DNA from 2 places in the Polaromonas sp. P4_F9 genome. Region 1 is predicted to be linked to the other one. Evidence: riboswitches for the same ligand, from Rfam matches in the RefSeq annotation. Region 1 holds a riboswitch; the other holds the start of a gene.
The links. Region 1 has a riboswitch for glycine ahead of gcvT (glycine cleavage system aminomethyltransferase GcvT). Riboswitches for the same ligand answer to the same signal wherever they lie in the genome.
Positions count from the first base shown of each region.

Region 1 (15,498 bases):
GGGTGGCCGCGTTGCTGGCCGCCATGCCGCAGGAGCACGAGCGTGCCCTTGGCAATTGGCAGGCCGAGCTGGCTGAATGGCCGGGCCTGCTGATGTCGGCGCACGGTTCTGCCCGCGCGATGGCCCAGGCGCTGCCGGGCCTGCAGGTGGATACGCAGCGCATGCGGGCCAACCTGGACGCCTTGCGGGCGGTGCTGCCCGCCGAGGCTGCAGACGAGTGGTTCAGTCCCGGCCTGGCCCAGCATGCGGCGGAGCTGACGCATGCCCAGGTCCTGGCCCATACCCAGGCGCTGGCCGCGCTGAACTCCTCGAAACCAGCAGATATCCAGATACCAACAGAACGAAAGTGATGCCATGAGCACGAGTGACTCCAAGAATGATTACGACAAGGGCATGGTCAATCGCCGCAGGGTGCTGGGCGATGCCTGGGTAGACAAATCCATTGCCAACAGCAACGCCTTCAACGGAGAATTCCAGGCCCTGATCACGCGTTATGCGTGGCACGAAATCTGGGGGCGCCCCGCATTTGGTGACAAGACGCGGCGCCTCATGGTGCTGTCCACCATGATTGCGCTGAAGGCCTTTGAGGAATTCGCCATGCACGTTCGCGCCGGCCTGGACGGCCCGCCGGACTCCCGGCTGACGCCCGAAGACATCAAGGAGGTTATCCTGCAGGCGGCGATTTACTGCGGTGTGCCTGCGGCCAACCATGCGTTCGCGGTCGCCGGCGATATCCTGCGCGAAAAAGGCCTGCTGGCCGCCACACCCTGAGGACACCCCAGACAATGAAAAAAACTGTTTTGCACTGGACGAAAGAGGGCCAGGGACCGGTGGTGGTGTTGAGCCATGCCCTCGGTTGCGACATTAGCATGTGGGATGGCGTGACCGCGCTGCTGAAAAACCGCTACACGGTGCTGCGCTATGACCACCGGGGGCACGGCCAGTCGCAAGCGCCTGCCGGGCCCTACAGCATGGACCTGCTGGCAGAAGACGCCGCCGGCCTGATCCGCGAACAGGCGGCAGGCCCGGTGCATTTTGTCGGCCTGAGCATGGGCGGCATGACGGCGCAGGCGCTCGCTGCCAGCCAGCCGCAGCTGCTCAAAAGCATTGTCATCGCCAACGCGGCCAGCTGGTACGACGATGCGGCCAAGGCCTTGTGGCAGGCACGGGTCCAGACTGTGTTCGCCCAGGGCGTCGCAGCCATCGCCGACGGTGCCATGCAGCGCTGGTTCACACCGGAATTCAGGGCGGACCTTGCCGGAGGCGGCGCGCAGCGCGTGGCGGACCTGCGCCACCAGCTGGAAAAGACCGACGCCGCCGCCTATGCCGCCAGTTGCGAGGCGGTGGCATCCATTGACTTTCGTGCCAGCAATCGCCGCATCGAATGCCCGGCGCTCGTGATCGCGGGCACACGTGACGAGGCCACGCCGGTGGCCATGTCGCAGGCCATTGCGGACAGCATCCCCGGCGCGCAATTGCGTACGCTGGAGGCTGCCCACCTCAGCGCCGTGGAGCAACCCGAAGCGTTTGCCCGTTTGCTGGAAAGTTTTTTTGACGGTGTGAAGTAGCCGTCTTGCGTGATGCAGGCGTGCTGCCAGTGTGATGCCAGCGAGGCAGGCCCGATAATCACCGGATGTGGGCCCATCCAATTGCCGTTTCCAGCTTGAACCTCGCTCAGCGTTGACTTATGCCGACCCCGAAATTTCTGGTTGATGAGCGCGAGGTGGACTTCAGCGCGATCCGCGCCCAGGGCGCGGGCGGGCAAAACGTCAACAAGGTGTCCAGCGCGGTGCATTTGCGCTTTGACATTGCAGCGTCTTCACTCCCCGGTGAGGTCAAGGGCCGCCTGCTGGCGCTGAGCGACAGCCGCATCACCCAGGAGGGCGTGTTTGTCCTGAAGGCGCAGCAGCACCGCACGCAGGAGATGAACCGGAGCGACGCCTTGATGCGCTTGCAGGAAGTGGTGGACAGCGTGTCATCGCCACCCAAACCCCGACGCGCTACCAAGCCGACCTACGGCTCGAAGCAGCGGCGTCTGGCCGGTAAAAGCCAACGCTCGGAGATCAAGAACCTGCGTGGCAAGGTCAATGAATGATTGAGCCGGGAGCCCTGGCCGGCACCTGGCGCCGCCAGGCTGCCGGGTTCATTCCCAATCAGGTTTTTTGAATGCGCCCGCCAGGTACTCCACCATGCGCCGCACCTTGACGGACAGGTGCTGCCGGCTCGGGTACACCGCATGGATGGCGAGGGTGGTTGCGCGGTAGTGCGGCAGCACTTCGACCAGCCGGCCCGCCTTGAGGTCGGGTCCGACGATGAAGGTGGGTTGCAGGATCAGGCCCTGGCCCGCCAGCGCCGCGGCCAGGCAGGTGTCGCCGGAGTTGCTGCGCAGGCGTGCCTGGGTGACCACCTCGACAGGGCCCTCCGGCCCCTCGAACGCCCAGCTGTCGCCGCCTGACCAATAGCTGTAGGCGATGACCGGATGCGCGGCAATGTCTTCAATGGTGCGCAGCCGGGCTTGCCGTTTCAGGTAGGCGGGCGAGGCGCACAGCACCAGCCGGGTGCTGGCGAGCTGGCGCGAGATGAGGCTGGAGTTGGCCAGGCGGGCGATACGGATGGCCAGGTCGTAGCCGTCCTCCACGAGATCGACCTGGCGGTCGGAGAGCGTGACGTCCAGCGTCACGTCGGGGTGTCGCTGCAGAAAACCGCCCCACAGCGGCGCCAGATGCAGGTTGCCAAAACTGACCGGCGCGTTGATGCGCAGCCGGCCCACCGGCCGGGCGGTACTGGCGCTGGCGGCCTGGTTGGCTTCGGCCAGGTCATCCAGGATTTTGCGGCAGCGCTCAAAATAATCGGCCCCCGATTCGGTCAGCGACTGTTTGCGTGTGGTGCGATTCAGGAGCCGCGTGTCTAGCCGGGCCTCGAGTTCCAGCACCAGGCGCGACACCGCAGCCTTGGAGTCGCCCAGCTTCTCGGCGGCTTTGACAAAGCTGCCGTTTTGCACCACGGCAACAAAGGTTTCAATCTGGCGGAGCTGGTCCATGGTGTGCGTTTTCGCTTTTCAACGGCGAGTGAGCCGAGTGGGGGTTCAAGTAAGGTCAGAGTGTTGTTCTGACCATTTATTGTCAATTATTCAGAGTCAATGAATCAAGATTTACGATATTTATCTTTCATTTATGGATAACTACAGTATCAGTAATCTTTGGAAAGGATTTCGTCATGCGGGCATCAACACTTCCAGCCCTGTTTCTATCCCACGGCGCACCGCTGTTCGCCATTGAAGCCGGCAGCACCGGCCCCGCGCTGACACGCTGGGGCGCAGCACTGGCGCAGGCGCCTGGCGATTTGCGCGGCATCGTCATCATGTCGCCGCATTGGATGGCGCGCACCCCGGCGGTCATGGCCAACCCGGCCCCTGCCACGTGGCATGACTTTGGCGGTTTTCCGCCTGCGCTGTACGAACTGCAATACCCCGCCCCGGGCAGCCCGGCATTGGCTGCCGAGGTCCTGGAACTGCTGCTGGGCGCCGGCATGGCCGCCGACAGTGATGCGGAGCGCCCGATGGACCATGGCGCCTGGGTGCCGCTGATGCATCTCTTCCCGAAGGCGAATGTACCGGTGGTGCAAGTGGCCTTGCCGCTGGGTTACGGCCCGGTCCAGGTGCTGGCCATGGGCCGTGCGCTGCGCAGTCTCCGGGCCAAAGGTGTGCTGGTCATTGGCTCGGGCAGCATGACGCACAACCTGCGCGAGTTTTTTGGGGGTGAGCGCGAGCCGTCGCCGTATGTGGTCGAGTTCAGCCGCTGGGTGGAGTCGGCCGTCGTGCGCGGAGACAAGGCCGCACTGCTCGACTACCGCCGCCAGGCTCCGCATGCGCAACGGGCGCACCCGAGTGAAGATCATTTTTTGCCGATATTTTTTGCGCTGGGGGCCGCTGGTTGGGGCGACGAGGAAGCGGTGCAGGCCGACTACCTGAGCCGCGAGGTGATGTACGGCATCCTCGCGATGGATTCGTTTGCGCTGGCATCAGCGCAGCCTGCCTGAAGACCCGAGCCATTGTCGAAAGGAAGAATTTTTATATGACGGAAAACAACGTGAAATCCAATGAATCTGGCAGTGTTCCGCTGTCTTTTTTGAAGCGTGATGCGGCGACCGGAACCGCCAGCCCGTGGCTGCTGGTGCTGCTGCACGGCGTGGGCAGCAATGAAGAAGACCTGTTCGGCCTGGCATCCCATGTCCCGGCCAACTTTCATGTGGTCAGCCTGCGCGCACCGAATGTGGTGGGGCACGGTTCGTATGCCTGGTTTCAGTTTGGCGTTTCACCGCAGGGCCAGCGTGTCATCCATCAGGCGCAGGAGGCCGCCAGTCGCCGGCTGGTGGCCGACACCCTTGCGGGTCTGTCGCGGCAATTGGGCGTGCCGCCCGAACGCGTGATTGTGGGTGGTTTCAGCCAGGGCGGCATCATGTCGCTCTCGCTGCTGCTGACCCAGCCTCAACTCGTGCACGGCGCCATGGTGCTGCACAGCCGCCTGCTGGATGAAGTACGGCCGTTCGTGGCACCTGAGGCGCTGCTGCAGGGCAAGCAGCTATGGGTCAGCGGTGGAACCCGGGACCAGGTGCTGCCCATCGCCCATGCCCAGGCGATTCGCCATCAGGTGCAAAAGCTGCCGCTCACACTGCGCTATACCGAGTTTCCCAACGCCCACGAGATCACGCAGGACGAATTGACGGGCGCCATGCAGTGGCTGCAGCAGCTGGCGGCGTAGCGACATAGAGGCGTAGAGGCGCCAGGCAAGGCGTGGCCCCGTGCGGAGTGATCGTCAAACAGTTCGCAAATCCAGCCAGGTTCAAGCCGGCCAAGCAGTTCGGCGAATGGATGTGACCGCCGGTTGGAGCTCTCAATGGCAGCAGGCCCAAACCCCAAAAAACGAGTTGCCAAATGGCCAAGGGCAGGTCACCATATCCGCCGACAGCATTGAGGAGTTGCGGCCATGAAGATCACTCGAATCGAGCTCCACCCCATCCGTGTGCCGTTCGACATGGGGGCGGCACCGACGGCGTTTGCCGGGATGAACTGGACTTCAGTGGACTCCCTGTTCGTGCGCGTTCGCACTGATGCGGGCGTCGATGGCTGGGGCGAGGGATGGGGGCACGTTGCCTGCCCGACCACCAGCGCGGCCTTGACGACGCTCGTTGGCCCTGCGTTCATCGGGCGCGATGTTTCCGACCGGTCGCGATTGATGACGGAGATGTTCCACCGTTTCCATATCCATGGTCGAACGGGTCCGGTGGTGTACGCGCTTTCGGCCATCGAGATTGCGCTATGGGACATCGCCGGCAAGCTTGCGTCGTTGCCGATCGCATCGCTGCTGGGAGGCGCGCCGCGTGAGTTGACTGCTTACGCGAGCCTGCTGCGCTATGCGGAACCTGAGTTGGTCGCATCGGCCGTTGATCGCGCCTTGGCGCAGGGGTTTCGCCACATCAAGCTGCACGAAGTCCGCCTGGACACGGTACGCGCGGCGCGCGCCGCTTGCGGTGAATCGGTATGGCTTGCGCTCGACACCAACTGTCCGTGGAGCGTGTCCCAGTCGATCGAGCGTGCCCGCGCGCTCGAGGCATCGCGTCTGGCCTGGCTGGAAGAACCCGTGTGGCCGCCGGAGGACTACGCCGGCCTGGCGCGTGTACGCGCCGCGACGACGATTCCGATCGCCGCGGGAGAGAACGTTGCCGGTGTACACGAATTGGCCGCGATGCTGCGGGCTGGGTCGGTCGACATCTGCCAGCCCAGCGTCATCAAGTTCGGCGGCATTGAGGCGGTGGCACAGGCTGCGATCCTGGCGCGCGCGCATGGCATCGATTACGTCCCGCACTGTTTCTACTTCGGCCCGGGCTTTCTGGCGTCGCTTCACCTCGCGGCGGCCTTCGCGCCGGAGCTTGCCTTCGAGCTCTTCTTCGGCGACCTGCAAGCCAGTCCGTATCACGACGCCGTGCGCGCTCGCCAGGGCCGACTGTCCGTGCCGCCTGGGCCGGGCCTGGGGCTCGACCCGGACATGGAGATTCTGAATCGCTACCGTCTCGGTCCCCCGGTCGTGATCGAAAGCTGAGGGGTCCTGTTTCACGTCGACATCGAGGAGCAGGGCAAGGTATAAACGCTGAATGACTCTTTCGATACAGGTTCAAGTCCAAGTTCCCTCCGAAGCACAAGCGCTTTTAAAAACAGCGGTCCGCAGGGAAACGCCCTGCGGGGTGGGCAGCATGGTCTGGCATGTCTGGGGCGAGGCGGGTGGCAACCGGGCCCTGGCGCCCGTGGTGCTTCTTCATGGCGGCAGCGGCAGCTGGACGCACTGGCTGCACAACATTCTTCCCCTGGTCGAGTCGGGGCGCCGGGTCTATGTGCCGGACCTGCCCGGCTTTGGCGATTCAGCCGCACCGGCACAGGGAACGGACGCCGATGCCGTGCCCGGGCCGGTTGAGCAGGGGCTGGGGTTGCTGCTCGGTGACGAGGCCTGTGACCTGGTGGGTTTTTCTTTTGGCGGCATGGTGGCTGGATTTCTGGCGGCGCAGTTTCCGGTGCGGGCCGACCGTGTGGTGCTGGTGGGCGCACCCGGTTTGGGCATCGCACCCGTGAAGCCGATCCAGCTCAACTCCTGGCGGCACCTGACCGACCCGGCCCAGCGCGATGCCATTCACCGCGGCAATCTGGCGGCGCTGATGCTGTACCACCCGGAGGCGATCACCGAGCTGGCGCTTCGCCTGCATGTGGCCAATGTGCTGCGCGACCGGATGAAAGGGCGCAGCCTGTCGCGTACCGGCGTGCTGGCGCGTTCACTGGAGCAGGTGCGCTGCCCGGTGCATGCCATTTACGGCAGTGAAGATGCCCTGTACCGGGGCAAGCTGGATGCGTTGGCGGCGGCCGTGCGGCAAGCCCGAGATTTCCGGACCCTGACGCTCATTGATGCCGCCGGCCACTGGGTTCAGTTTGAACGGGCAGATGCCTTTAACCAGGCGCTGCTGGCGGCGCTCGGCGAGGCGCCGTAAGCGGTGGCGTGCGGCCGCGCCCGTGCGGGCGCTGCTTAGTTCTCGATAGCCAGCAGTTCGACGTCGAATGTCAGCGTGGCATTGGGCGGCACCACACCGCCGGCGCCGCGCTCGCCATACGCCGTGGCGGGCGGGCAGGTCAGCGTGGCCTTGCCGCCGACCTTGATCTTCTGCAGGCCTTCCGTCCAGCACGGCACGACGCGGCTGAGGGGAAAGGTTGCGGGTTTTCCCCGCTTGTAGGAGCTGTCGAATTCCTTGCCGTCGGCGAGCGTTCCGCGGTAGTGCACCTTGACCGTGTCCGAGGCCTTGGGCTGCGCCCCGGTGCCGTCCACGCTGTGCACAACTTTCACGCCCGTGGGCAGCGTTTCGGCGGGTGCTGCGGCCAGCACGCTGGTGGCCAGAGCGCAGGAGGCTAGCAGGGCTGGAACGGATTTCATGATGTTCATGGGGGTGGTCATAAATGGTGGCGGACGGTGACGGATGGTGGCGGGGGTAAGGTTGAAACAGGCAAAACGGAGAACGCTTGCGGAAGCAGTCGGCCGCATTATCTCCGGGTCGGTGCAATACCCTGTAACGGCGAAGTTACAGCCGCCGCATCAGCTGGCACGGCCGAGCAGCTGTGGCAGCGAGGAGCCCAGCAGGGCTGCACCCGAGGCGGTCAGCAGGCTCAAGATGATCTTGCGGAATGTTACTTCGCTGATGCCAATGTAGACCCGGGCGCCGATGAGTGAAGGCAGCAGCATCGCCGGTGCCACGATGGCCAGCATGGGGACGGTTTCGCGGGTCACGATGCCGGTGGCGATGTAGGTGGCCATGGTGACCATCAGCACGGCCAGATTGAAGTTTTGAATGATGGCGCGCTGGGCGTGCTTGTCATAGCCGCGCAGTGTGCACCAGAGCGTGGGAATGACACCCGAAAAACCACCCATCGCACTCATCATGCCGCCTACACCGCCCGCCAGCCCGTCGCCGAGACGCCCGCCCGCGGTGATGCGGGGCAGTTGCCCTGCCATCAGCATGGCAGGGCACCAGAGCATGAGCAGCATGCCCAGAAAGGCCTTGAACATGTGCACGTCCATCAAGGGCAGCACCAGCAGTCCGGCGGGAATGCCGATCAGTCCGCCGGCCACAAAGGGGGCGAGCCGCCGCAGATCAAAACCACGGCGCACCGTGGCGGCGGCCACCAGCTGCCCAGTCAGGGCGCCAAAGACCGCATGGCGGCGGCAAGCCGCGGATCAATCGTCCAGGCCCAGACAGACATGGCGACCAGGCCAAAGCCGAAGCCTGAAAGGCCCTGCACAAAGCCGGCAAGTGCGGCACCCATCACGACCAGGAGTGTCTGCGAATCCATGCAGGGCGAAGCGGCAGTGAAAGGCAGTAAACGGCAGTAAACCTTGAAAAATTCCCTGGTTTGTTTCAGGCGTAGTCGCTCACGGGCACGCAACTGCAAAACAGGTTGCGGTCACCGTAGACGTTGTCGACGCGGCCCACCGGCGGCCAGTATTTGGCGTGCTGGGTCTTGCTGAGTATGGCGGCCCCCACATCGCGTGTGTAGGCATGATTCCATTCGCCCTTGAGCAGGCTTACCGCCGTATGCGGCGCGGCCTTCAGCGGGTTGTCGTCCTGCGGCCACTCGCCTTTTTCGATGCGGCGGATTTCCTGCCGAATGGCGATCATCGCGTCGATGAAGCGGTCCAGTTCGTCCAGCGTTTCGCTTTCGGTGGGCTCCACCATCAGCGTGCCGGCGACCGGAAAGCTCAGCGTTGGCGCGTGAAAGCCGTAGTCGATCAGCCGCTTGGCCACGTCTTCGGCGGTGACGCCGCTGCTGTCCTTAAGCGGGCGCAGGTCCAGGATGCACTCGTGCGCGACGTGGCCGTTCTCGCTGGAATACAGCGTCGGGTAGTGGTCTTTCAGGCGCGAACTGATGTAGTTGGCGCTCAGGATGGCGATTTCGGTGGCACGCGTCAGCCCCTCGGGGCCCATCATGCGGCAGTACATCCAGCTGATGGGCAGCACGGCCGCATTGCCCAGGGGGGCCGCGGAAATGGCCCCCACGCTTTTCACTCCGTGTAATACGCTGCCCCCCGAGGGGGCTTCTTTTCCTTGGGGCGGCCCGGCGGAAAAGCTGGCGCCCTCTCCGAAGGCTCGGCCGCCTCCTGCATATCCGGCTGTGGCATGGCCGGGCAGGTAAGGCACCAGGTCGGCCACCACGCACACCGGGCCCACGCCCGGCCCGCCGCCGCCGTGCGGAATGCAGAAAGTCTTGTGCAGGTTGAGGTGGCTCACGTCGCCGCCAAACTCGCCCGGGGCGGCTACGCCGACCAGCGCATTCATGTTGGCGCCGTCGACGTACACGCGCCCGCCGTGTGAATGCACCAGCTGGCAAAGTTCCTTGACATGGGTTTCAAACACGCCATGTGTGCTGGGGTAGGTGATCATCACGCAGGCCAGGTTGGCGCTGTGTTTTTCGCACTTGGCCTGGAGGTCGGCCATGTCCACATTGCCCTGCGCGTCACAGGCGGTGACGACGACGGTCATGCCCACCATCTGCGCGCTGGCCGGGTTGGTGCCATGGGCCGATGACGGAATCAGGCAGATGTTGCGGTGGCCCTGTCCCTGTGCTTCATGGTAGGCCTTGATCACCAGCAGGCCGGCGTATTCGCCCTGTGAACCCGCATTGGGCTGCAGGCTGATGCCCGCATAACCGGTGGCCTGGCAGAGCCAGTCGCGCAACTCCTGGTCGAGTTCGGCATAGCCCTGCAGTTGCTCCTGGGGGGCAAAAGGGTGGATGTTGGCGAACTCGGGCCAGGTGATGGGAATCATCTCGCTGGTGGCGTTGAGCTTCATGGTGCAGCTGCCCAGCGGGATCATGCTGCGGTCCAGCGCCAGGTCCTTGTCGCTGAGCATGCGGATGTAGCGCAGCATGCCGGTTTCGGAGTGGTGGGTGTTGAACACCGGGTGGGTCAGGAAGGCGCTGGTGCGGCGCAGGTCGGCCGGGATCAGGGACTCGATGCCTTTTTCAAAGGCGCTGACCACGGGCACCGTCTGCCCGGGCTGGGCAAAGAAGGACCAGAGCAGTTCGATGTCCGTGCGGCTGGTGGTTTCGTCCAGCGACACGCCCAGGTGATTGTTCAGGCGACACCGCAGGTTGGCCCCTGATTGACGGGCGCGCTCAGCTATCAAATTGGTAGCGTCGCCGGTCTTGACGGTGACGGAGTCAAAGGCGCCGCCGTTGGTGATTTCATAGCCGAGTTCCTGCAGGCCGCGCACAAAGATGGCGGTGTAGGCGGCCACGCGCTCCGCGATGCGCTTGAGGCCCTGGGGGCCGTGGTAGACCGCATACATGCTGGCAACCACGGCAGGCAGCACCTGGGCGGTGCAGATGTTGGAGGTGGCTTTTTCGCGGCGGATGTGCTGCTCGCGCGTCTGCAGCGCCAGTCGGTAGGTGGGGTTGCCATGGACGTCGACACTCACGCCTACCAGGCGGCCGGGCAGCGAACGCTTGAACTCTTCGCGACAGGCGAGGTAGGCGGCGTGCGGCCCGCCATTGCCCATGGGCATACCGAAGCGCTGGGTGTTGCCCAGCACAATGTCGGCGTCCCATTCGCCGGGCGGCGCGAGCAGGGTCAGTGCGAGCAGGTCGGCGGCCACGCACAGTGCGGCGCCATCCACATGTGCCTGGCCGGCCAGCGGGCGCAGGTCGTGGATGCTGCCGGTGGTAGCCGGGTACTGGACCAGCACGCCGAAGTAATTGCCTTCGGCCATGAGTTGCGGCACGGTAGCCACTGCGGTGCTGACCTTGATTTCAATGCCCAGCGGTTTCGCGCGGGTCTGGATGACTTCAATCGTTTGCGGATGGCAGTCGCCCGCAACAATGAAGACATTGCTCTTGCTTTTCACACTGCGCCTGGCCAGCGTCATGGCCTCGGCGGCAGCTGTCGCTTCGTCAAGCATGGAGGCATTGGCAATGGGCATGCCCGTCAGGTCGCACACCATGGTCTGGAAGTTGATCAGCGCCTCCATGCGGCCTTGCGAAATCTCGGCCTGGTAGGGCGTGTAGGCCGTGTACCAGGCGGGGTTTTCCAGGATGTTGCGCAGGATCACGCCCGGTGTGTACGTGCCGTAGTAGCCCTGGCCGATGAAGTTTTTGAACACCTGGTTTTTCGCGGCAATCGCCTTGAGCTGCTTGAGGGCTGCCGCCTCACTCACCGGCGGTGGAATGGCCATCGCGCTGCGGCGTGCGATCGAGCGCGGAACAATCCCGTCTATCAGGTCGCGGCGCGAAGCTGAGCCCACCACACTGAGCATGTGCACTTCGTCGGCCTCATCAATGCCGATGTGGCGTGCGATGAATTCAGAGGGGTTTTCAAGCTCGCCCAGCGGCTTGGCGGATTGCATCAACATATCGGGAGTTCCGTGTCAGGCGGTTTCAAAAATCAGGCTGCGGAAAACTGGGTGTAGCTGGTTTCGTCCATCAGGGCGTCCAGCTGCGAGGCGTCGGACAGTTTGATTTTGAAGAACCAGCCGGCGCCCAGCGGGTCGCTGTTGGCCAGCGACGGATCGTTGCGCAGGGCTTCATTGACTTCAACGACCTCGCCGCTCACGGGCATGTAGACGTCCGCGGCGGCCTTGACCGATTCGACTACGCCGGCAGTTTCTTTCTGCGCCAGGGTGGCGCCGACGGCAGGCAGGTCGACAAACACCACATCGCCCAGCGCGTCCTGCGCATGAACCGTGATGCCCACGGTGGCGGTGTCGCCGTCAATCTTGAGCCATTCGTGGTCTTCGGTGTATTTGACAGTCATGAGGTTCTCCAGAAGTTCAAAAGTTCAGTGAAAAGGATTCAACAAAAAGATTCAGCAAAAAAGATTCAGCAAGTTGACGTGAAAATAGAACAAGAGGTGGCGGCGAAGGGCGACGGTCAAAGGCTTGGACATTCAGCCGCGGTAGTAGTGGTTGGGCACAAACGGCATGGCCGACACTTCCATCGGAACGGCCTTGCCGCGCACCAGGGCATTCACCCGCGTGCCGATGGCGGAAAACTCGGGGCTCACGTAACCCATGGCCACCGGCTGGTTGATGGTGGGGCCGAGCAGGCCGCTGGTCACGGTGCCAATGGTCGCACCTGCGGTGCTTTGCAGTTCGGTGTGGTCGCGCACAGGCACGCGTTCCAGCGCCACCAGGCCCACGCGCTTGCGGGCAAGCGTCGCCGGGTCGGCCAGCTGCGCCAGAATTTTTTCCGCACCGGGAAATCCTCCGGCGCGCGCGCCGCCGGTGCGCCGGACCTTCTGGATGGCCCAGTTGAGTGCCGCTTCCACCGGCGTGGTGCCGGTGTCAATGTCATTGCCGTAAAGGCACAGCCCCGCCTCCAGCCGCAGCGAGTTTCGCGCGCCCAGCCCAACAGGCTTGACTTCGGGCTGGGCCAGTAGTGCCCTGGTCAGCGTCTCCGCCTGCGATTCGTGCACCGAGATTTCGAAACCGTCTTCGCCGGTGTAGCCGCTGCGCGTGAGGAAGCAGTCGCAGCCCGCCACCGTGAAGCGGCCGCCGGTCATGAACACCAGTTTTTCAACGCCCGGCGCCAGGCGCTGCAAGGCGGTTACCGCCTGCGGCCCCTGCAGGGCCATCAGCGCCATCTCCGGCATGGGGATGACTTGGCACCGGCTGCCGATCTTTTGCTGGATGTGCGCGATATCACCGACCTTGCAGGCCCCGTTCACAATGAGGAACAGGTCGCCGCCTCCGGCGCTGTCGTGCATGTTGCGGTTGAAAAACATCAGGTCATCGATGATGCCGCCGTCGTCATTGAGCAGCAGGCCATAGCGCTGCTTGCCGGCGGGCAGGTCGACCACATCGACGGGCAGCAGGGTTTCCAGCGCAGCCGCCGAATCGGGGCCCACCAGGCGCAACTGGCCCATGTGGGACACATCAAAAAGGCCTGCCGCCTGGCGTGTGTGGTGGTGCTCGACCATCAGGCCCGCAGGGTACTGCACCGGCATGGAATAGCCCGCGAATGGCACCATGCGCGCGCCCAACTCTGCGTGCAAGGCATGCAGCGGTGTTTTGAGAAGATCCTCAGGGGTGGCAGAAGAAGAGGGGGCAGAAGAGGCGTTAGACAAGGCATTCTCCGGGGCAAACATGAATCCATGACCCATGGTCATGCGCTGCCCCTGCTGTCCACTTTACCTGAGAGATTCACCTGGCGATGCAGGCTTGCTCCTTCGGTGGGCCGCCTCAAAAGCGGCCTCTCTCCAGTAGGGAACGTTTTCCGGCGCCAGACGCCGGAAAACGGTTGCCAGTCCTTTTGCCTGAGCGTTCAGTGCACCATGGGAGTTAACTTCATGGTGTTCGTGCGCCTTCGGCGGTTTTCGCGGTGAAAACTCTCTCCTGACCTCTCAAGTGTAACGGATGCCGGATTCAGCGATTTGCACCCGACGGGGCGTTATCAGGTGCTATTTGAAGCCCAGCACATGGGGCAGCCAGGTGCTAAGCGCAGGCAGGAAAGTCAGCAGCACCAGCACCGCACCGTGCGCCCAAAGGAAGGGCATCAATTCCCGCACCAGCGGGCCCATGGGTACACGCGATACGTTTGATGTGACAAATAACAGGCCTCCCACCGGCGGCGTAATCATGCCCAGCGTGAGGTTGTAGATGACGATCATCGCAAAATGGATGGGATCTATGCCAAGCTTGACTGCAACGGGCGCAAGAATCGGCGCCAACACCATCACACCGGGCAGCGGCTCAATAAAAATGCCAAACAGCAGCAAAAAGATGTTCACGATGATCAGGAACATCCAGGGAGACAGATTCATCCCGATGATCCAGTCCGCCATCAGTTGCGGCAGGCCCTCGATGGTGAGAATCCATGCGAAAGAGGCGGACAGGCCAATGATGATCAGCACCGAAGCCGTGAGCAGGGCAGAGCGCGCCAGGATGTCGGGCAGGGCTTTCCATTCGAGTGTCCGGTAAACGAATTTGCCGCAGACCAGCGCGTAAAAAACAGCCACCACGGAGGCTTCGGTGGGGGTGAACCAGCCGGCCCGCATCCCGCCCAGAATCAGCACTGGCAGCAGCAGCGCAGGAATTGCCTTCCAGGTGGTGCGCCAGACCTCCGGCCACGGCGGCATGCCGCCGTCACCTTTGTAATTGCGTTTTTTGGAAACATGGAAATTGACAACGCACATCGCCACCGCAATCAGGATGCCGGGTAACAAACCTGCGACGAAGAGTGCGCCGACAGACACGTTATCGTCCTGCAGGGCATAGATGATCATGATGATCGACGGCGGAATGATGGGCCCGACAATGGCTGTCGCGGCTGTCAGGGCGGCAGCATAGGAGCGGTCATAGCCAGCCTTGTCCATCATGCGGATCAGCATGGAGCCTGGCCCCGCGGCATCGGCCAGGGCGGAGCCGGAAATGCCGGAGAAAAAGGTCAGCGACACCACGTTGGTGTAACCCAGGCCGCCTCGCTTGTGGCCGACAAATTGCCCGGCAAAGCGCAGCAGTACCTCTGTGAGCGAACCACCGCTCATCAACTCGGCGGCCAGAATAAAAAACGGCACAGCCATCAGGGGGAAGCTGTCTACGCCGGTAAAGGTTTCCTTGAGCAGTACAAACAGCGGGTAGTTCTCCGCGAGAATCAGCGTGGCTGCGGTGGCCAGGCCCAGTGCAAAGGCAACTGGTACGCCAATGGCGAGAAAAAAGCAGGCTGAAATGATCAGCAGCAGGCTGGCGTTCATAGGGATGCACTCGCAGTCGCATCAAAATGCGCGTCTACGGCAAACAGCCGGTCCTGCACATAAACCCGCACGATCAGCAACCAGTGCACGACCAGCAGCACGCCGCCAACCGGCATGGCCGCGTAAATATAGGCAAACGGAATCTGCGTGGCCGCCGTCAGCTGAAACATGGTGCGGCCCATGTACAGCCAGCCGTACCAGATCATGAAACCGAAGAAGGCGAACAGCAGCGCAGCCACGACAGCCCGCGTGATGATGGCCAATGGCCGGGGCAGCGCATCCTGGAGATTTTCTACAGCGATGTGGCCGCCGTACCGAAGTACCGGTCCGGCACCGAGAAACGTCAGCCAGATCATCATGTGCCGGGAGACTTCTTCGGCCCATTCAATCGACTGGTTGGTCAGGTAGCGCAATGCCACGTTGACAAAAATGATGACGGCCATGGCCGCCAGCAGCAAAATCAGCGCCCAGCGGTTGGCGCTGAGGAAATAGCGTTCGAAGGTCTTCACTGTTGTTCTCGATTGTTCAGCCTGATTCTGCTGGCGGTGATCGCCAGGTGCGACGGGCTGGAGCCTTCCAAAAAAATGCCGCCCGGATAAAGCCGGGCGGCGCCAGGGTTTCGACGCTTAGCGTACGTCCTGGATCTTTTTGATATTGTCGGCGCCAAACTCCTTGGCATAGCTCGCGTAGGCCGGCTTCAGTGCTTCCCGGAAGGCGTTGCCGT
Region 1 covers NZ_JBFUJT010000021.1:25,153-40,650, reverse strand. Annotated here, with positions in the region: gene pcaB (3-carboxy-cis,cis-muconate cycloisomerase) at 1-350, shown strand, start outside; gene AC1DUB_RS18280 (carboxymuconolactone decarboxylase family protein) at 355-771, shown strand; gene pcaD (3-oxoadipate enol-lactonase) at 786-1,568, shown strand; gene arfB (alternative ribosome rescue aminoacyl-tRNA hydrolase ArfB) at 1,688-2,095, shown strand; gene AC1DUB_RS18265 (LysR family transcriptional regulator) at 2,144-3,040, opposite strand; gene AC1DUB_RS18260 (DODA-type extradiol aromatic ring-opening family dioxygenase) at 3,217-4,038, shown strand; gene AC1DUB_RS18255 (alpha/beta hydrolase) at 4,074-4,760, shown strand; gene AC1DUB_RS18250 (mandelate racemase/muconate lactonizing enzyme family protein) at 4,986-6,098, shown strand; gene AC1DUB_RS18245 (alpha/beta fold hydrolase) at 6,151-7,032, shown strand; gene AC1DUB_RS18240 (FKBP-type peptidyl-prolyl cis-trans isomerase) at 7,068-7,469, opposite strand; partial or broken gene AC1DUB_RS18235 (sulfite exporter TauE/SafE family protein) at 7,629-8,383, opposite strand; gene gcvP (aminomethyl-transferring glycine dehydrogenase) at 8,449-11,436, opposite strand; gene gcvH (glycine cleavage system protein GcvH) at 11,469-11,837, opposite strand; gene gcvT (glycine cleavage system aminomethyltransferase GcvT) at 11,970-13,148, opposite strand; glycine riboswitch at 13,193-13,294, opposite strand; glycine riboswitch at 13,316-13,429, opposite strand; gene AC1DUB_RS18215 (TRAP transporter large permease) at 13,482-14,774, opposite strand; gene AC1DUB_RS18210 (TRAP transporter small permease) at 14,771-15,283, opposite strand; gene AC1DUB_RS18205 (TRAP transporter substrate-binding protein) at 15,401-15,498, opposite strand, start outside.

Region 2 (15,498 bases), on a different contig from region 1:
AAAAGTTCACCCCGGTTAGCGCTGCACCCTGACGAGGGCTGTTTCTATCGAGTTGCCGTCCAGCCGCTCCTTGACCTTGTCGGCGTCTTCTTTTTTATCAAAGGGGCCAACGCGCACGCGGTACACCGTTCGGCCCGACTGCTCGCGCTCACTCACCTTGGCCTGCACGCCCAGCAGCATGAGCTTGGCGCGCTGCTGCTCCGCGTCTTCTGGCGTACGGAATGCACCGGCCTGGACAAAATAACTGAACGGGTCAACGCCCGAGACGGCGGGCGCGGCGTCCGCCTTGGCCTTGGCGAGATCGCCCAGCGGATCCGCGGAGGGGGCGGGCTTCGCCGGGGGCGCGGGAGCCGCCTTGGGCGCGGTCGCCGTGGCGGGGGCCGGCACAGTGCCGGGTTCGCCGGAAGCGCTGGAAGCAGAAGGGAGCGGCTTCACAGGCGTTTTTCCCGCCAGCGGGGCATTCGGGTTCCAGTCCCGGTTCTTTTTGGCTTCCGCTGCGTCGCTGTCGGGATTGCGCGACTGGCTCTTGTTCATGAAAGGCACCGGCACCTTGGTGATGTAGACCGCCACGGCCAGCGCAGCGCCCAGGCCGATCAGCGCGCCAATCACCAGACCCAGCAGGGTTCCGCCTCGTTGTTTTCTCATACCTTGCCCAATTTTCTTGCCTGCCTCTGAATCCTGCTCTGAATTTCGCTCTGCATTCCGCTGTGTGTGCTTCATGGTTGCCTACATTTTGTGGGGCGCACTGACGCCCAGCACCTTGAGGCCATTGTGCAATACCTGCGCCGTCGCGGCGACCAGCGCCAGGCGCGCCAGCTTCACGGCTTCGTCGTCCACCAGAATCCGCTCGACGTCGTAATAGCTGTGGTAGCAGGCGGCCAGCTCGCGCAGGTAAAAGGCCACGTCGTGCGGCGCCAAACCGGCGGCCGCATTGCTAAGCATGTCGGGGTACTTGGCCAGCAGCAGCATCAGGGCCTGGGCTTGCGGGCTGACCAGGGCCGACAGGTCCACGCTTTTCAGCTGGCTCTGATCGCCGCTCTGCGCGGCCCAAGTGCCGAGAATCGAGCATATGCGCGCATGGGCGTATTGCACGTAGTACACCGGGTTTTCATTGTTCTTGGCCAGGGCCAGGTCGATGTCAAAGACGTACTCGGTGTCGGGTTTGCGGCTGAGCAAAAAGAAGCGCACGGCATCCGCGCTGGTCCATTCGATCAGGTCGCGCAGCGTGACATAGCTGCCGGCGCGCTTGGAGATCTTCACCTCTTCGCCATGGCGCACGACGCGCACCATGGTGTGCAGCACGTAGTCGGGGTAGCCCTGCGGAATGCCGGCGCTGGCGGCCTGCAGCCCGGCGCGCACGCGGGCAATCGTGCCGTGGTGGTCCATGCCCTGGATGTTGATGGCCTTGCTGAAACCGCGCTCCCATTTGGCCAGGTGGTAGGCCACGTCAGGCACAAAGTAGGTGTAGCTGCCGTCGCCCTTTTTCATCACGCGGTCTTTGTCGTCACCGTAATCGGTCGACTTGAGCCACAGGGCGCCGTCCTGTTCGTAGGTTTTGCCGGCGTCCTTGAGCTTTTGCACCGCACTGTCGACACGGCCCGAGCTGTACAGGCTGGACTCGAGGTAGTAGTTGTCAAACCTGACCGAGAAGGCCCGCAGGTCCAGGTCCTGCTCATGGCGCAAATAGGCCACGGCAAACTGCCGGATCGAGTCCAGGTCTTCGACGTCACCGCTGGCGGTGAACTCCCGGTCGTCGGACTTGACGGTCTTTTTGGCCAGAAAGTCATTGGCGATGTCGCCAATGTAGTCACCGTTGTACGCGGGCTCGGGCCAGCCGGCATCGCCCGGCTTGAGGCCTTTGGCGCGCGCCTGCGTGCTGGTGGCCAGGGTCTGGATCTGCACGCCGGCGTCGTTGTAATAAAACTCGCGCCACACATCCCAGCCCTGCGTGTCGAACAGGTTGCAAATCGCATCGCCCAGCGCCGCCTGGCGGCCATGGCCCACATGCAGCGGCCCGGTCGGGTTGGCCGAGACGAACTCCACAATCATGCGATGCGGGCTGTCGGCCAACTGCATGCCGTACTGGTCTGCACCCTGCAACACTTCCCGCACCACCTGCTGCTTGGCTTCGGGCTTGAGCCGGATATTGAGAAAACCGGGGCCGGCGATTTCAACTGCGTCCACCCAGCGCGCAAACGCGGGCGCCTGGAGCAGCAGCCCGCGCAGGTTTTCCGCCACCTGGCGCGGGTTGAGCTTGAGCGGTTTGGCCAGCTGCATGGCCGCGGTGGAGGCAAAATCGCCATGGGCCGCCACCTTGGGCGACTCGAAGGCTGCCGCCACGGTATTGTCAGGCGCCATGGTTTTGAGGGCCTGGCCCAGGGCGTCCAGCAAGTCTTGTTTGATTTGAAGCATGGAGAGATTTTAAAGGTGTGGCCCCCACGCTTTTCACTGCGTGTAATGCGCTGCCCCCCAAGGGGGCCGTATTTTCCTTGGGGCGGCCCAGCGGAAAATGCCCTCAAGGCGCTGATATTTCCCTGACTTGACCCGCTCAAACCGCCCATGGCAGAATCGGGGCTCATTCAAGAGAGCGCTGTTGCCCTGCAACGGCCGCCGAAGGCGCAATCTCCCATGATCGCTCAGGTCCCCGTATTGAATGAAACATGCCGAATCTGGAGAGAGCTGCAGCGCAACGCTGCCGCCACCGAAGGAGCAAATCCTGGCCGTCAGCCCCGCTGATGCCGGGCTGAATCTCTCAGGTACCAAGGACAGTGGGAGCGGCACCAGCACTGGTGCACGCTGCCGCCCTGAAATTCACGATCAATTTCATAGCTGCCTGCGCGCATCCGTGCTGGCCTGTTGCCTTGTTTTCCTTGGGAATTTCATCATGAAAGTTACCGTTTTGGGCGCCGGCGTGACCGGCATCACCTCCGCCTGGTTTTTGCGCCAGGCTGGCCACGAGGTCACCGTGGTCGACCGCCAGCCGGGCGCCGGGTTGGAAACCAGCTTTGCCAACGGCGGGCAGATTTCGGTCAGCCATGCCGAACCCTGGGCCAACCCGGGCGCGCCCCTGAAGGTGCTGAAGTGGCTGATGCGGGAAGACGCGCCGCTGCTGTTTCGCCTGCGCCCCGACCTGAACCAGTGGCTCTGGGGCCTGGACTTTTTGCGCCAGTGCACGCCGGGCCGCACCCGGCACAACATCAAGCAGATGGTCAACCTGGGCCTGTACAGCCGGGCCACGCTGCAAAAGCTGCGCGCCGACACCGGCATCAATTACCAGCAAAAGACCGAAGGCATCCTGCACTTCTACACCAGCGAGCAGGAATACGCCGATGCGCAGGGCCCGGCCACGGTGATGCGCGAGTACGGCTGCGAACTGGACATGAAAACGCCCGATGAATGCGTGGCCATCGAGCCCGCGCTGGCGGGCAGCCGCTCGCAAATCGTCGGCGGCAGCATGACGCCCAGCGACGAATCGGGTGATGCGCATGCCTTCACCCGCCAGCTGGCAGCCCTGTGCGCCGACGCGGGCGTGAATTTTTTGTACAACACCCGCATCGTGGGTGCACGCAAAGAAGGCGACACGCTGACGGCGGTGCAGATTGCCAGCGCCGAAGGGGTGGTGAGCGAGCTGAAGTCCGACGCCTATGTGATGTGCCTGGGCGCCTACAGCCCGCAGTGGGCCAAACTGCTGGGCCAGACCTTGCGGATTTACCCGGCCAAGGGTTATTCAGTGACGCTGCCGGTCATCAACGAAGCCGCGTCCTACAACGTATCGCTCACCGACGACGAGTACAAGCTGGTGTTCTCGCGCCTGGGCAACCGCCTGCGCATTGCGGGAACGGCTGAATTGAACGGCTACAGCACCGACTTGAACCTGGTGCGCTGCGAGGCGATTGTGCGGCGCGTGCGCCAACTCTTCCCCGACATGACCGACGGGCGCGATGCGCAATACTGGACCGGCCTGCGCCCGGCCACGCCGTCCAACGTGCCCTACATCGGCGCCTCCAAAACCCGCAACCTGTTCCTCAACACCGGCCACGGCACGCTGGGCTGGACGCACTCCTGCGGGTCGGGCGCGGCGATTGCCGACATCGTCAGCGGACGCGCACCCCAGGTGGACTTTGCCTTCACCGGCCAGGTGCCTGAGCGCAAACGGGTGTCATTGGGCCGGCCCGCAACACAGGCATAAATCGGCTAAATCGGCTAAATCGGCTAAATCGGCTAAATCGGTCGAGTTGGCGGGATTCGCTGCCATCCGATTGGCGCGGGCGGCGCCAGCGACTGGCAGGCTGTTGAAATTCGCACGGCGCCACTGGCCCTGCCAATCAGCAGCAGCCTGCTAGGCCGTCGGCCGGATGTGAAATTTCCCGTCCGTCACCAGCGCGTCATCCACTTCGACCACCGACACGCTGCGCACCTGCGCGCCGGCCGGTCCGCGCCCCGCCCAATCGATGATGTTCTGGACTGCCTGGGCTTCGCCGGCTACGGTGGCCTCCACGGAGCCATCCAGGCGGTTGCGCACCCAGCCGGAGAGCCTGAGTGCGTGGGCTTGCTCCGCGAAGGCCGCACGGTAGCCGATGCCCTGCACCAGACCGGCGATGCGCAACTGTTTTGCCATGTCTCATCCCCCTTGTGTTCTGTTGCCGGATGCGCTGTTGCTTCTTCAGCAGCGTTGCCAGATATTTTCCGCCAACGCTGGCCAGCAGGCGACGATCCGTTTCGAATCGAAAATTCGGGATAGCGCAGATCGTCGCGCCAGCGCGGGCCCTAGATCAGCAAAGCGCGGGCGGCGTCTTTCACCGCCTGCGTGAGGCGCTGGGCCAGCACGGGCTCGCGAGCCCAGTGCTGCCAGTACAGCGCCACGTCTACCGTTTTGCCGGGCATCACCTCGGCCAGCGGCGGGCGGTGCGTACGGGCTGCCAGATGCTGCTCGGGCACCATGCCCCAGCCCAGGCCCAACTCCAGCGCCAGTTCAAAGGCATCGACGGCGGGTACAAAGTGACGCGGATACAGCGCGTCGCGCAAATTGAAATGCTGCGCCAGGAAGGCATCCTGCAGCGCATCCTTGCGGTTGAAGATGACGGCCGGGCTGGCCAGCAGGCGCTGCGCTGCCACGGCGCCCTTGCCGGCGCGCCACTTGGCCACCAGCGCCGGGGCCGCCACACAGTGGTAGCGCATGACGCCCAGCGGCTCGGCCACACAGCCCCGCATCGACTGCGCCAGCGTCGTCACGCAGCCGCTCACATCGCCATTTTTAAGCGCATCGTGCGTGTGGTCCTGGTCGTCCACCACGATGTCGAGCAGCAGCCGGTGTTTTTCAAGCGCCGGAGCCACGCCGGCCAGGAACCAGCCGGTCAGCGAATCGGCATTGACGGCCACGCTCAGGCTTTGCAGCGGCACGGCCTTTGAGCCCGCACGGCGCCCTCCTTGCAGGTTCGCCAGCAGGTCCGCCTCCTGCAGCCTGAGCTGTTTCACATGCCCCAGCAGCGCCTGGCCGGCCGGCGTGGGATGCAGCTGCTTGCCGCGCACCAGCAGGCGCTGGCCCAAAGCGTCCTCCAGCGACTTGATGCGCAGCGACACGGCGGCCAGCGTCACGCTCAGCACCTTGGCGGCCGCGCCAAAACTGCCGTGTTCGATCACGGCCGCAAGGGCATCGAGTTGGCGGGCATCCAGCATCGCAGGGTGTTTCTTGATTGCGTTTTATCAAGTATTTATTGACCAACACCAATTTAACTTAAATTCATTTAACTCAAGGCGATTTTCCGGAACACTCCGTGCATCGTTCCCCCGAAGAGAACAGAAAATCACCATGCCCGCCTTCCCGACCCTCACCCCCACCCTCACCCTTATCTTCCCGGCTCCGGCTTTCGCCGCCGGACTGGCGCTCAGCCTGTCGCTGATCATGGCCATCGGCCCGCAAAACGCGCATGTGATGCGCATGGGCCTGCTGCGCCAGCATCTGTGGCTGACCATTGCGGTCTGCGTCATGACCGACGTGACACTGATTGCGGTCGGCGTGCTGGGACTGGCGCAGCTCGGCGGCCTGTCAGACAAACTGCAGGGCGCCATGGTGGGCGCGGGCGCGGCAGTGCTGCTGGCCTACGGAGGCCAGGCCATGCGCCGCTTCCTCCACCCCGAACCGGCAGCCACCACGGCCAAGCCAGACCCGTTGCCGCGCCTGCCCGCTGGCGAAGGTGTGTCACGCGGCCGGGCGGTCACGCTGGCGCTTGCCCTGTCGTGGCTCAACCCGCACGCCTGGCTGGACACCGCCGTATTGATTGGCTCCGCCTCGCTGGCCTACGCGCAGCCCGACAACGCGCTGTTTGGCCTGGGTGCGGCCGCGGGCTCGCTGCTGTGGTTCACGGCGCTCGGCCTGGCGATGTGGTGGCTGGGCCAGCGACTCAACTCATCGCGCATCTGGCGCGCGCTCGATGGCCTGGTGGCGTTGACGATGTGGGGCACGGCCGGCTGGCTGCTGCTCGGCCTGCTCTAGGGTGGCGAACATAAAGCGGCCAAGCGGACTAAGCCGGTGAAGCCGCCGCCGAGCGCCAAAAATCCGGCTGGCTGTAATGGTGCTTCAGGAAGTCTATCCAGAGGCGCACGCGCAGCGGCAAATGCTTGCGTTGCGGAAACACGGCGTAAATGCCGTTGGGCGGCGCCGCAAACGCTTCCAGCACAGCCACCAGGTGGCCGCTGGCGATTTCCGATTCGACTTCCCAAGTGCTGCGCCAGGCAATGCCGTAGGCGGCCAGGCACCAGTCGTGCAGCACCTGCCCGTCCGAGCAGTCCAATGGCCCACCGGGTTTCAGGTGCACCAGCTCGCCGTCGATCTGGAAGGCCCAGCCACGGGTTTGGGATGCATCGCTGGACAGGGTGAGGCAGTCAAACCGGGCCAGCTCACTGGGGTGCTGCGGCGTGCCGTGGCGCTGGAGGTAGCGCGGTGTTGCCACGCACAGGCGCCGGTTGTCGGCCATGCGCACGCTGACCAGCGAGGAATCGGGCAGGTCGCCGACACGCACCGCGCAGTCAAAGCCCTCGCCCGCCAGGTCCACCACGCGGTCGCTCAGGTTCAGCGAAATCGTCACGTCCAGATGCTGCTCGCGAAACTTCGTCACCAGCGGCGCCACATGGCGCCGGCCAAAACCGGCAGGCGCCGTGATGCGCAAATGGCCGCTGGCCTTGACGCCACCCGCCGATACGCTGGCCTCCGCGTTGGCCAGGTCGGCCAGCAGGCGCTGGCAATCCTCGAGGAAAGCACTGCCTTCGTGGGTGAGCGTGATGCGCCGCGTGGTGCGCACCAGCAGCTTCACCCCCAGCCGCTCCTCCAGCGCATCCAGCCGTCGCCCCATGATCGCCGGGGCCACCCCCTCCGCCTTGGCCGCCGCCGTCAAGCTGCCGCGCGCCACCACCGCCACAAAAGATTCCAGTTGCTTGAGTTTGTCCATCCCACATTATGTATACAAATGTTCCGAATCGACTACTTTTTGACAGCGATTCCAACAATTCGCACTTTTAAGCTGGCCGCAATAGCCACCACGGCTTCTACTCTTTTTGCTGACCGAACCTTGTTCGTCAGCAGGTTTGCAGGGCTTGCGGGGATTTTCGTGGCAGTGGCGCGGGTAGCCGTACGGCGCCTTCTGATATAAATCAAGCACTTACAAATTTTTACGGGAGGGACACCAGATGCACGACGGCCTTGTTCGTACGGTTTTCACTTCTGTATCACGTTAGGCTGCTACGGAGCGCACATGAGCATCTTCGACCTTTTCTCCAAGCGCCAGAAGCAATTGCGTGGCGAGGTTCCGGACGTCTATACCTATGACAGCATTCCGCAGCCCCTGAAAGTGCAGATCATCCACATTTGGAAGGATGCCCTTGGTGATGAGAACGAGTATCGCGACAGTTACCTTGGAACCGGGCGAGCATACAAGTTCATTGTGGACACGCTTTGTCGTGAGTACGGCCTTTTCGCGCTTCCTACGACTTCCAAGAGCTATGGCGACCGCAACTATCTAGGAGAGTTGGCAAACTTCCTGCTGCAAGAAGAGGGCGCCGAAAGAGTTCTGGATGCGGTCGAGCTTTCATTCAGGTATATCGATCGAATGACGCGCAGGCATGAGTACCGGCACAAACAGAATGCTTCGAAGACCGCGGATGATGCGATTGAAGAGTTGAACGACCGGTTTAAGGAGCACGGAATCGGTTTCCAGTTTGCCGACGGCGAGATCATCCGAGTCGATTCTCAGCTGATTCATGCGGAGGTCGTCAAGCCAGCTCTAAGTCTCCTGAATGGGAAGCTCTTTGCGGGAGCACAGGCGGAATTCTTGAAGGCACATGAGCACTACAGACATGGGAATTCCAAAGAGGCGCTGACTGAATCGCTCAAGGCACTTGAGAGTGTGATAAAGGTTATCTGTGCCAAGCGCCAATGGACTCACGATCCGAACGCAACGAGTAGACAACTGCTCCAAGTCCTCTTCCAGAACGGACTAATCCCGTCGTTCTGGGAGCAACACTTCTCGGCCCTGCGAAGCACGCTTGAAAGTGGTGTTCCAACTGCACGGAATCGTCTTGGTGGGCATGGTCAGGGGGGAACGATCACTGAAGTGCCAGGGTTTCTCGTTGGATACGTCCTGCATCTCACGGCGTCGGCGATCGTATTCCTTGTCGACGCCGAAAAGGCACTGCCGTGACGGCGCAGCCTAACATGTCGTATATGGACTCCCCCACAACGCTGCTTTGCATGTCATCACAGTTTCTCAACATTAAGACCTCCGAACTCGATCGTCCGATCTATCGGATCATCTCTTTCGAGAGACTTGTAGACCTGTTCCGGACCCAGAAGCTCGTTCTGGCGCACCCTACCAAGTGGGGCGATCCTTTTGAGACCCATGTCATTGGCGCAAACTTCAAGAGGGGCAACGTCATACTTGACAGAGCCCACCGCCACGTAATTCACGGTCAATGCTGGACACGGAAGTCCGTGTCCGATGCTCTCTGGCGCATCTACTCGCCCGAGAAAAACGCGGTAAGGATCAAAACAACACCAAGGCTCCTCGGGCAGGCGCTCGACGGAGCGCTTTCGCGTACACCACGTTCAAAATGGTTTGTTGGACGAGTGACTTATCTGCCGCAGAAGGACATAGTGGGCAGGGCGCGAGACTTGGCAAGGAAAATGCTGGACGATCAAACCGAGACAGCGGCCGCGCAAAGTCTCCTGTTCAAGCGCAACTCCTTCTCGCATGAATCGGAGGTGAGAGCTCTCGTCGTAGACAGACACAACCGTGCCAAAGCTGGACTAGTTCACCTGAAGATCGATCCGCACGAAATGGTGCAAGGCGTCCTTATAGACTCCCGAGCGACGTCATCTCTAGTAGAGGTGTACTCCCGACACCTAAAAGTGGAACTTGGATTTCAAGGCCGAATTTCTCGCTCAACCCTATATGACCCACCAGAAGCGCTGGTAGTCGAGCTGGGTAAGCTATGACGTCTAACTCTTTACTGGGACTTCCCACGAAGTCAAGCAACGGTACGCGATAGCTTTTCCTTGATAACGGTATTTCCTGCGTTGGCGTGAAGTGAAGCGGCGGTGAAACGAGGAACAGACATCTACTGTCGGCCTTGTTGCACTGATTTTTCAGCGTGGACCCAGATACGAGCCGCTCGGCGGGGCTCCATTCCTATCCCGTGGTCACTACCAATCGAATGCAACAAAGGGTTAGCCGAGCTTGCCCGCCGCCGATCTGACTGTTCAATGCATCTTCGGATTCACGCCTTGCAAGGAAACCAACCACTGATTTTTCGCGTAACTGATGCACCCACCTGGAGATCGGGTCGTCACGTTTGTGTGCTGTCATCACAGTCGATTTGGCTCCCTGGATCAGCAGTGTGAGCAAGTAGCTGTCGCCCCGCTTGGTGATCTTGCCCAGACTGCTTTTGGCATCACTGGAGTTTTGCCGTGGCGTCAGGCCGATCCAGGCGCCGAACTGCGCGCCGTTACTGAACTGTCTGAAGTCGCCCACCGTTGCCACGATCGCCGAGGCGGTCGCCGGCTGGGTCGGAGCATCAGTAGCTCAGGCGGGCCACCGAGCGCAGCACCTCGGGCGTGGTGGTCGGGAAGCCAAAAAACTCAAGGTAAGCCGGGATCTGCTCGAACAGCATGTCCGAGCCCACCTGGATGCGGCAGCCGCGTGCCTCCGCGGCATTCAGGAATGCGGTCATCTCTGTTTTCATCACGACTTCGCCGACAAAGGCTGTCGGCGCGATGCGCGCAATATCCATGGGCATCGGGTCGCCCTCGTTCATGCCCATGGGTGTGGCATTGACCACCAGGTCGTGCCCGGCCGGGTCATTGGACATGGTGCTGACCTGCAGCTTGGGGTAGTGCTTTCTCAGCCGCGCGCCCAGGCCTTCGCAGGACGCCGTGTTCACGTCATGCAGGCTGATGGCACCAATGCCGGCCGCCGCCAGCGATGCGGCAATGGCCGACCCCACGCCGCCGCTGCCGACCACCAGCACGCGGGCGCCGTCCAGCGTCAAGCCCTTGCGCTGCACGCCGCGCACAAAGCCTTCGCCGTCGAACATGTCGCCTTCGAGCTTGCCATCGGCGGCGCGCCGCACGGCGTTGCAGGAGCCCGCCACCGACACGGTGGGCGTGGCGCGGTCGAGCAGGCCCACCGTGGTGACCTTGTGCGGCATGGTGATCAGGGCACCGCGAATGTTGGTGAGCGTGAACACGGCGCGCAGGAAGGCCGGGTAGTCTGCGCTCTGGCAGCCCATGGGCATCACCCGGGCGTTGACGCCGATGTGGTCAAAGTAGGGGTTGTAGATCATCGGCGCCTTGAACGAATGCGTGGGGTAGCCGATGTGGGCAATGAGTTCTGTGTTGCCGTTGATCATGTTCATGTCCTGATGAGGTGTACGCCGTTGGCGTCGTTGTCGTTGTCGGGTCGGGGTCGAATTGGAGTCAGGGTTGGGTTGGCGACAACCGTTCGATGGTTCGTGTTGCGGTGGTCAGGGCCGATCCTGGGACTCGCCCTGTGTCTGGCGCCACAGCGCCATCGCTGCCAGGCGCGCCGGGGCGTTGGGCGCACCGTAGCCGGCGTAACCGCTGCGCCGCTCGACCAGCTCGAAATGGAAACGGTCGTCGAACGGCGTGAGGTACAGGTGCAGGAACTCGCCGCCGCCGGCTTCGCGGTCGTACAGGATGCCCAGCTCGCGCATCGCGGCCAACTCTGCGGCGTCGATGTCGTCAATGCCGTATTTGGCGGCCAGGTCGTCGTAGTAATTGGCCGGTACGGGCAGCAGCGGCGCACCCGATGCCTTGAGCGCGCGCGCCGTGGCAATCAGATCGGCCACGGCCAGCGCAATCTGCTGCACGCCAGCGCCCCGAAAGCTGGACACGGCGCGAGACACCGAGGTGTTGTCGCGCTCGGAGACAGTGAGGGACACGCGCACCGCCCGGTCGGCCGATTCAATCTCGCGGCTCCTGATCACGCCGTAGGGGTCGTGCAGCACCACGTTGCGCTCCGGCACCAGGCCCAGCACGGCGCGGTGAAACAGCACCCAGGGCTCGACCTGACCGGCCGGCACGGCCTGCACCAGGTGGTCGATGCACGCTGAGTCACCAAGCGCCCCGCCGTGCAGCGCGGCTTCATCCATCACAAAATCGGCCTCGAACGGGTAGCGGCCACCCTGAGCCGTCTCGCAGAAATAAACGAGGCTGCCGTCCGGCGCGCGCACCGCCGGGATGGTCATCTCGTGCTGCCCCACGCGGCCGAGCACGCGCGGGCACTGCAGCGCCTCGGCACGCGCCAGCGCACCGGCAACATCCGGCGTGGCCAGCGCCACGGCGCAGGCCGAGGTGCCGTGCAACTCGAAATGGCTGCGGGCGAAGGAATCCTCTTCCAGGTTGACAAGGATGCGAACCTCTCCCTGGCCGTACAAATCAACGGTCTTGGAACGGTGATGGCCGATGCGCTGAAAGCCGCTCGCCTCAAGCCATGCGGCCAGACGCGCGCCCGCGGCCGGGTCGACGGCGAACTCGACGAACGACCATCCGGTGAGTACTGGCGGAGGCGGCGGCGCGAACAAGGGCACCTTGTAGGGCTTGGCGTCCGCGGCGCGGCCCCGCTGTACCTGCTCCTCCAGCCACAGCAGCGAACGCATGGCATCGACAGCGTTCGCCCGGGCCGGTGCGGCGCGGAATTCGTCGTTGAAGATTTCCAGCGACAGTGGGCCGGAGTAACCGGCATCAAGCACGGCGGCGGTGAACTTCGCCATCTCGAATTCGCCCTGGCCGGGAAAGCAGCGGTAATGCCGGCTGTGCGTCAACACGTCGGTGTTGACCCAGGGGGCATCGGCCAGCTGGACGAAAAAGATTTTCTCGCCCGGCAGTTGCGCAATGCCGCTCGGGTCATCGCGCAGCGACAGCGTGTGAAAGCTGTCAAGCGCCAGGCCCATGTGCGGGTGGTTGACCCGCTGGACCACGGCCCAGGCCTGCGACCAGAGCCTGACCTTGCTGCCCCAGGCCAGCGCCTCGTAGGCAATGCGCATGCCGCGCCGCCCGGCATGTTCGGCCAGCTGCTGGAACTGCTCGGCAAGCCGGTCGACATCACTCAGTGCGTCGGGCTGCACGTTGGAACACACCAGGATCAGCTGGGTCCCAAGCTCCTGCATCACGTCGAACTTGCGTTCGGCGCGTTCCAGGTTGCGCGCCAGTTGCGCGGGCGTGGTGCCGTCAAAGTCGCGGAAGGGCTGGAACATGTCGATGCTCAGCCCGACGTCTTCGGCCATGAGGCGCACCTCGCGCGGCGACCCCGGGAACTGCAGCAAGTCGTTCTCGAAGATTTCCACGCCGTCAAAGTGCGCCGCAGCCGCAGCCTGCAGCTTCTCGCGCAGCATGCCAGAGAGAGAAACCGTGGCGATGGAACGGCGCATGGGCAACTCGGCGGAATAGGTCAGAAGGTCAGGAGGTCAGGCCTTCGGGGCGGACTGGGCGGCCGAGACGGCGGCACGCAGGCCCAGCAGGTAGCTGTCGACGCCAAAACCGCAAATCTGCCCCTTCACGATCTCGGCAAACACCGACACGTGACGGAAAGCCTCGCGGGCGTGGATGTTGGACATGTGCAACTCGACCACCGGGCAGGTCAGGATGGCCAGCGCATCGCGGATGCCGTAGCTGTAGTGGGTCCAGGCGCCGGCGTTGATCAGCACGGCATCGACGCCGTCCCGGTAGCCCTGGTGGATGCGCTCGCACATCTCGCCTTCGCTGTTGGTCTGAAAGCACTCCACTTCCGTACCCAGCTCCTTGCCCAGGGTGGTCAGGCTGGCATTGATCTCGTCGAGCGTGATGGTGCCGTACTGCTTGGGGTCGCGTTTGCCGAACATGTTGTGATTGATGCCGTGAAGCATGAGAACTTTCATGGGAGATCCTTGTGTGGTTGGAAAATTTAGGAAATTAGGAAACTGTCAGGCTGCTAGTTTGTCAGATGGACGATCTGGCCCGTCCTGGCCGCTTCGGCAATGGCTTCGGTGATGCGCAGGTTCAAGAGGCCATCACGCGCGCTGACCAGCGGCTCGGCCTCGCGCCGGATCACGGCACCGAAGTGTTCGATCTGGTGCTTCAGCGGGTCGTCTCGCACCATGCCCACCACGCCGACTTCGAATTCTTTCCACCAGGACCGGTCTTCCGGCCTCGGGTAGGTTTTCAGGCGCATCGTGGGCACCGACAGGCTGCCGTTGGTGCCGGAAATGACGTAGCAGTCCTCGTCGTCGTAGGTCGGGTAAGCCTTGTTTTCCTGGCTGGTCTGCTCCCAGCTGCGCGGGCAGGCGGCGGTATCGGACAGCATGAAGGTGCCCAGCGCCCCGCTGGCAAAGCGCAGGTTGATCGCCACGGTGTCTTCCACCGTGAAGCTGCGGGTGGCGCTGGAAGCAAAGGCCTGCACGGCGACGATGTCGCCGCACAGCATGCGCAGGTTGTGCACCTCGTGGATCATGTTCAGCAGGATGGGGCCGCCGCCGATCTCGCGGCGCCACGTTGCGTCGGCATAGTACTGGTCGGGTTTGAAAAAGGTGGCACTGCCCATCACCGCCACCAGCTTGCCCAGTTTGCCGGAGTCCACCACCTCTTTGGCCTTGGCCATGATGGGGCTGTGCGCGCGGTGGTGGCCAATCAGCACCTTGGCTCCGGTTTCATCCACCACCTTGAGTAGCTGTTCGCCCTCCGCCACGGTGGTGGCAATCGGCTTTTCCAGCAGAATGGGCAGGCCGGCAGCGATGCACTGCAGCGCTTGCGGTACGTGCAGCTGGTTGGGTGTCGCCAGGACCAATCCGTCGGGCCGGTCCCTGGCCAGCAACTCCTCAATGGACGTATACAGGGGCACGCCGGCCCCGGCAGCCAGCTCCACGGCTGCGGGCGAGGGATCGACGATGGCGGAGAGTGCGCAGGTGGGGCTGTTTTGCGCCACACCCATGTGGGCCTGGCCGATGTAGCCGGCACCGGCGACGGCAATGCGGGTTTTGGTCATCTGTCGGTCATCTGTCGGTCATCGGAATCAATCGATCAAAACGGGAGTGGGTTCGCCCTGGCGGCAAAAAACCGCCAGTGCGTGCCTGGGGTGCAGTTACTTACGCATCTTGACCAGCTCGGCCGTCACTTCATTGACGGTGGCTTCGCCGACGCTGGCGCTGAACTGGGTAATCACCGGTTTCATCTTGTCGCGCAGCTTGGCCACCTCGGTGGGCGGGAACTGCGTCACGGTCATGCCGTTCTTCTTGAGCAGCTCAAGGTTGCTCGCCACGGCGGCGCGGGCTTCGGCACGCTGGACAACTGCAGCCTCGCTGGCGGCATCGCCGATGATCTTCTTCTCGGCCGGTGTCAGGGTGTCCCAGACCTTTTTGCTGAAGATCACCGATTGCGGGTTGTACTGGTGGTTGGTCAGGGCGATGTACTTTTGCACTTCCCAGAATTTGTTGGCGGCAATCACGCTGACCGGGTTTTCCTGGCCGTCAATGGCTTTTTGCTCCAGGCCGCCATAGACCTCTGGGAAAGGCATGGGTGTCGGGTTGGCGCCCAGGGCCTTGACCCATGCGACGTTGATCGGGTTCGGAATCACGCGCAGCTTCAGGCCGTCAATGTCTTCGACCTTGTTCAGCGGGCGCTTGCTATTGGTGATCTGGCGGTAGCCAAGTTCCCAGTAGGCGAGACCCACAAGACCTTTTTGCTCCAGCAGGGCATGCATCTTCTTGCCGACCGGGCCATCGACGATGGCGTCCGATTCCTTCTCGTTGGCGAACAGGAAGGGGAAGTCAAAAATCGCCAGTTCCTTGGCTTCGCTGGCCAGGATGCCGCTGTTCATGACCGACATTTCGATCGTGCCGCCCTTCATGGACGACACCACGGCCTGGTCGCTGCCCAGCGTGCCGCTGTAAAACAGGTTGACCTTGATCTTGCCGCCAGACTTGGCCGCGACGACTTCGGCGAATTTCTTCATGCCG
Region 2 covers NZ_JBFUJT010000016.1:39,947-55,444, forward strand. Annotated here, with positions in the region: gene AC1DUB_RS15340 (SPOR domain-containing protein) at 16-645, opposite strand; gene argS (arginine--tRNA ligase) at 727-2,412, opposite strand; glycine riboswitch at 2,571-2,662, shown strand; gene AC1DUB_RS15350 (D-amino acid dehydrogenase) at 2,885-4,189, shown strand; gene AC1DUB_RS15355 (acylphosphatase) at 4,340-4,618, opposite strand; gene AC1DUB_RS15360 (HTH-type transcriptional regulator ArgP) at 4,768-5,676, opposite strand; gene AC1DUB_RS15365 (LysE/ArgO family amino acid transporter) at 5,810-6,493, shown strand; gene AC1DUB_RS15370 (LysR family transcriptional regulator) at 6,522-7,445, opposite strand; gene AC1DUB_RS15375 (STM4504/CBY_0614 family protein) at 7,749-8,693, shown strand; gene AC1DUB_RS15380 (hypothetical protein) at 8,717-9,487, shown strand; partial or broken gene AC1DUB_RS15385 (transposase) at 9,795-10,052, opposite strand; gene AC1DUB_RS15390 (shikimate dehydrogenase family protein) at 10,066-10,899, opposite strand; gene AC1DUB_RS15395 (bifunctional sugar phosphate isomerase/epimerase/4-hydroxyphenylpyruvate dioxygenase family protein) at 11,014-12,939, opposite strand; gene aroQ (type II 3-dehydroquinate dehydratase) at 12,976-13,425, opposite strand; gene AC1DUB_RS15405 (Gfo/Idh/MocA family protein) at 13,479-14,528, opposite strand; gene AC1DUB_RS15410 (TRAP transporter substrate-binding protein) at 14,625-15,498, opposite strand, start outside.
Region 2: linked by a shared signal. The riboswitch ahead of AC1DUB_RS15350 (D-amino acid dehydrogenase) and the one ahead of gcvT (glycine cleavage system aminomethyltransferase GcvT) in region 1 are both predicted to bind glycine.